DNA from 2 places in the Saccharospirillum sp. HFRX-2 genome. Region 1 is predicted to be linked to the other one. Evidence: riboswitches for the same ligand, from Rfam matches in the RefSeq annotation. Region 1 holds a riboswitch; the other holds the start of a gene.
What was found. A riboswitch is a leader RNA that binds a small molecule or an ion and turns the genes downstream of it on or off. The one in region 1 is predicted to bind thiamine pyrophosphate.
Positions count from the first base shown of each region.

Region 1 (2,190 bases):
AGCGGTGATGGCGCTGAGCGCCAGGGGTTTGATCAGTTGTTTCATGTCCGAATCCTCTCTCATCAGTTGAGTCCGCCGCAGCGAACGAAGGTGCAAAGTGCGATCGTTCAGCGGCGAACCACGACATCAGGACGGTTAACCGCAGTAACGGTCGGCCGGACATGACGGGGCAGCATTGAGTGCAAGGTCATTGGTTTTGACGCCTCTCACGGATCGCTTTTTTTATCGTTATTGGTGATTCCTCGACGGGAATCTTGTTAGTGGTTTAAGGCGTGATTTGCGATTTTTCGTTTTAGTGAGGCCACTATAAACAGCCATAAAATTCAGAGTCAATAAAAATTGAATACAGATTGTATTCAATGGCGCGCAGAGGCAAAGGGCGTCGTTTTTGACGCCCGGTCAGGGCTGAATCTGGATTTAGAGGGAAGCAGCGGCGCGGGCGGCTTGGTCGTAGAGGGTAGAAATCGTGCGCAGTTTTTTCGCCAGGTCGCCGAGTTCTTCGGCGTCAATGCCCAGGTTTTCGAGCCAGTCGAGCAGGCAGTCGTTGCGCACATCGCGGTAGCGCAGGCACAGCGCTTCGCCCTCGTCGGTGGTGTTGTAGAAGGTTTCCTTGCCGACTTTTTTGCTCTCTACCAGGCCCATCTTGCCCAGTTTGCGCAGCGAATAAGACACGGTGTGAGTGTCTTCCACGTTGAGCACGAAGCACACATCGGCGATGCGTTTGGGCCGCTGGCGGTGGTAGACGTTGTGCAGCACCAGAATGTCGATGGGGCTCATTTCTTCGTTGCCCGCCGCGGTCATGCAGTGCACCAGCCAGCGCGAGAAGGTGTTCTCGGCGGTGATCAGGGCGTATTCGAATTCGCTGAGTTCGCTGCTGCGTTCGCTCAGATGGGCGGAGGAAACAATGGACGCCTTGGGCATGAGAAGTTCGACTCGGCAGTGGTGAAACGGAAAGCTGCGATCATAACCGCCGATTTTTGGGCTGTACAACTTGCTCCCGGTGCGGGGGCGGCGTTACTCTGGCGCGGTCTTGTCGGAGTGCCGGGTTGATAACCTGGCTGAGATCGCATCAGCGGGATCCGTGGAACCTGATCGAGTTAAGGCTCGCGAAGGGAACAAGTCGAGGTAGCCATTAGCTTTATTGTGCCGCCTCCGGTTCGCCACAGGTGAACCGCTTGTTTGGGTCCGCGTCGACAAAAACGCCGCCCAAACTGCGTCGTTTTTGTTGGCGCGTACCTTTCATACTGTTATACCCCGGTGCGGTCGCTCCGTCGCTCAACCAGCGAGGAACGACCGAAATGACCTCTTCTCAAAAAACCGATTTGGGCCAGCGCGTCCAAACCATCAGCGCCGCCTCACGTGAACCTTTGCCGGGTTCGCGCCGGGTTTATGTGCCCGGCAGCCGCAGCGATATTCGTGTCGGCATGCGCGCCATCGACCAGACCGACAGCCTGCTCAGCGATGGCAGCCGCCAGCCCAACGAACCGATTTACGTCTACGACAGCGCCGGACCTTATGCCGATCCGGACGTTGAGATCGACTTGCGTCGTGGCCTCGATCCGCTGCGCTTAAGCTGGATCGAAGCGCGTGGCGACAGCGAAGCCTTGACCGCGCCGAGCGTTAAACCGGACAGCGATCAACCTGAAAACCCCCTGCGTTTCGCCCAGAACCGACCGCCACGCCGGGCCAAAGCCGGCCGCAACGTCACTCAATTACATTACGCCCGCCAGGGCATCATCACCCCGGAAATGGAATACATAGCGCTGCGTGAAAACGAAGGTCGGGCGGCGCAGGAAGACGTCGGCCACCAGCATCCGGGCAACAGTCGCGGCGCCAGTCTGCGCGATCCGATTACGCCGGAATTTGTGCGCGAGGAAGTCGCCCGCGGCCGCGCCATTATTCCGGCCAACATCAATCACCCGGAAAGCGAGCCGATGATTATCGGCCGTAATTTCCGCGTGAAGGTGAACGCTAACATCGGTAACTCGGCGGTCACCTCGAGCATCGAAGAGGAAGTCGACAAGCTGGTCTGGGCGACCCGCTGGGGCGCCGATACGGTGATGGACTTATCGACCGGCAACAACATCCACGAAACCCGCGAATGGATACTGCGCAACTCGCCGGTGCCGATCGGCACGGTGCCGCTCTACCAGGCGCTGGAAAAAGTCGGCGGCGTGGCAGAAGACCTCA
Region 1 is NZ_JBEBMU010000001.1:804,463-806,652, forward strand. It holds gene ABMA60_RS03940 (TRAP transporter substrate-binding protein) at 1-45, opposite strand, end outside; gene ABMA60_RS03945 (winged helix DNA-binding protein) at 418-921, opposite strand; TPP riboswitch at 1,025-1,132, shown strand; gene thiC (phosphomethylpyrimidine synthase ThiC) at 1,299-2,190, shown strand, end outside.

Region 2 (2,190 bases), on a different contig from region 1:
ACCGGTTAACCCCAGCGCGCCAGCCAGTCCTCTGCGTCTGGTGCGCCGGCGGGGGCCAGTTCTGGGTTGGCGGCGTACCAGACGACTGCCAAGGCTGACATCATCGCCCGCGCTTGGTCTAAACGTTCACTGCTGATGTCCATCACCTCGGCCAGTTGGGTACTCTGAGCGTCGTTTAATTCAAAACCGCTGCACACTGCGGCCAGGTCCATCGCCGGGTCGCCCAGGGCCGCAAATTCCCAATCCAGCAGGACCCAGCCGGAGTCGCTCAAGGCCAGATTGCCCGGATGCCAGTCGTGATGGCACAGCCTCAGTTGCGCGGGCAGTTGGTAGTTATCGCAGCGCTGCAACACAGCTGTTGTGAAAGCCGGCGGCAGGTCGTTGGTGTAGTGGTGCAGGTGTCGGATCTGGTCGGCAATGTTCAGCGGCGTGCCGCTGATTTCGACCGCTTGCACCGCCATCAAGGCCCTGGTCAACCAGGCCAGATCGGTTTGTTCACCAGAAACCGGTACAGCGCCTTCATACCAGGGTGTCAGCAGCCATTGATCCTGAACCGACAGCGGTGTTGGTGACCAGGATTGATCGGCCAGAGTGATCAGCACTTGTTGCTCGCGCTGACGATCAATGCCCAGGCGCTCGGCATCAGGATGGTTGATGCGCAGGGCGTAACTGCCGGTGTCGCTGTTTACCCGGAACAGTCGATTGCAGAGCCCGCCTGGCCAGCGTTGTACCGCCAGATCATCCGGCAGTCGGTCACCCACTTGCTCCAGTGCCTGAAAAAGCGCCAGCTCCATTGCCTAACCCTCAGCGATCAAAAGTGCGCATTGTTGCAGAATTTGGACATCGCTGGCGACATCAGTAGAATGGCTCGCGTTCTCGCCGGGGTGCCGCTTGTGGAAGTGGCTGAGACTGACCCGTCGAACCTGAACCAGTTAATGCTGGCGTAGGGAGTTGAGACGATCTGCCTTGCGCAATCCTGCTTCAACCTTATCCCCCAGCAAACAGTTTGATGGCACCGCGCCAGGCGCTGTTTGTACGCCGGTAATTGTTCACTCACGACAATTCAACCGGATGCCTTATGAAACTGAATAGACTGCTCTTAGCTACTGCCTTGCCGTTGTTAACCGCTTCGGTTGTGGCCGATCCACTGACCATCTACACCTACGAATCCTTCAACACCGAGTGGGGCCCCGGCCCGCAAATCGAAGCCGGCTTTGAAGCTGAATGTGGCTGCGATGTTGAATTTATCGGTCTGGAAGACGGTGTTGCCTTGCTCAACCGGCTGCGTCTGGAAGGCAGCAACAGCGAGGCCGACATCATTCTTGGTCTGGACGATGCGCTGATCGCCGAAACGCGCGAACTGGGTGTACTGGCCGAACACGACCTGGATTTGTCCGGGCTCGACCTGCCTTACGAGTGGCACGATGACGCTTTCGTGCCTTACGACTACGGTCACTTCGCCTTTGTTTACGACCAGACCAAAGTGGATCAGGTGCCGGCCTCATTGGAAGAGCTGGTGTACGACTCCGATCTGTCCATCATCTACCAGGACCCGCGCGTTTCTACGCCAGGCCAGGGCCTGATGCTGTGGATGAAATCCGTCTTTGGCGACGACGCCGACGACGCTTGGCGCGAGCTGCAAAAAAAGGTGGTTACTGTGACCCCGGGCTGGAGCGAAGCCTATGCGCTGTTCCAGGAAGGCGAGAGCGATATGGTGCTCAGCTACACCACTTCACCGGCTTATCACATCACCGCTGAAGACACCGACCAGTATCAGGCGGCTATTTTTGAGGAAGGTCACTATGCCCAGATCGAAGTGGCCGCGGCGCTGGCATCGTCCGATCAACTGGAGCTGGCGCGCGATTTTCTCGCCTACCTGATCAGCAAGCCGGCTCAGGACGTATTGCCGGGCACCAACTGGATGTGGCCCGTGCTCGACAGCGCTGATGCACCAGCGTCGTTCGAACAGATGATGAAACCAAAAACGCTGATCTTCGATAGCGCCGAGGTCGCCGAAAACCGTAGCGCCTGGTTGCGCGAATGGCGTAATGCAGCGAGTCAATAAGGCATGAAGCCAGCGTCCGCCTATCGTTATCTGGGAGCAGTCCTGCTTGGGTTGACGCTGCTGCTGGCCGGTCTGGGCATGATCGCCCATCCCGGTCGCGGCCTGGATTGGGCGCTCTATTTTGA
Region 2 is NZ_JBEBMU010000010.1:92,323-94,512, reverse strand. It holds gene ABMA60_RS16900 (choline/ethanolamine kinase family protein) at 6-794, opposite strand; TPP riboswitch at 871-968, shown strand; gene thiB (thiamine ABC transporter substrate binding subunit) at 1,079-2,065, shown strand; gene ABMA60_RS16890 (ABC transporter permease subunit) at 2,069-2,190, shown strand, end outside.
Region 2: another riboswitch for thiamine pyrophosphate. It lies ahead of thiB (thiamine ABC transporter substrate binding subunit); the one in region 1 lies ahead of thiC (phosphomethylpyrimidine synthase ThiC).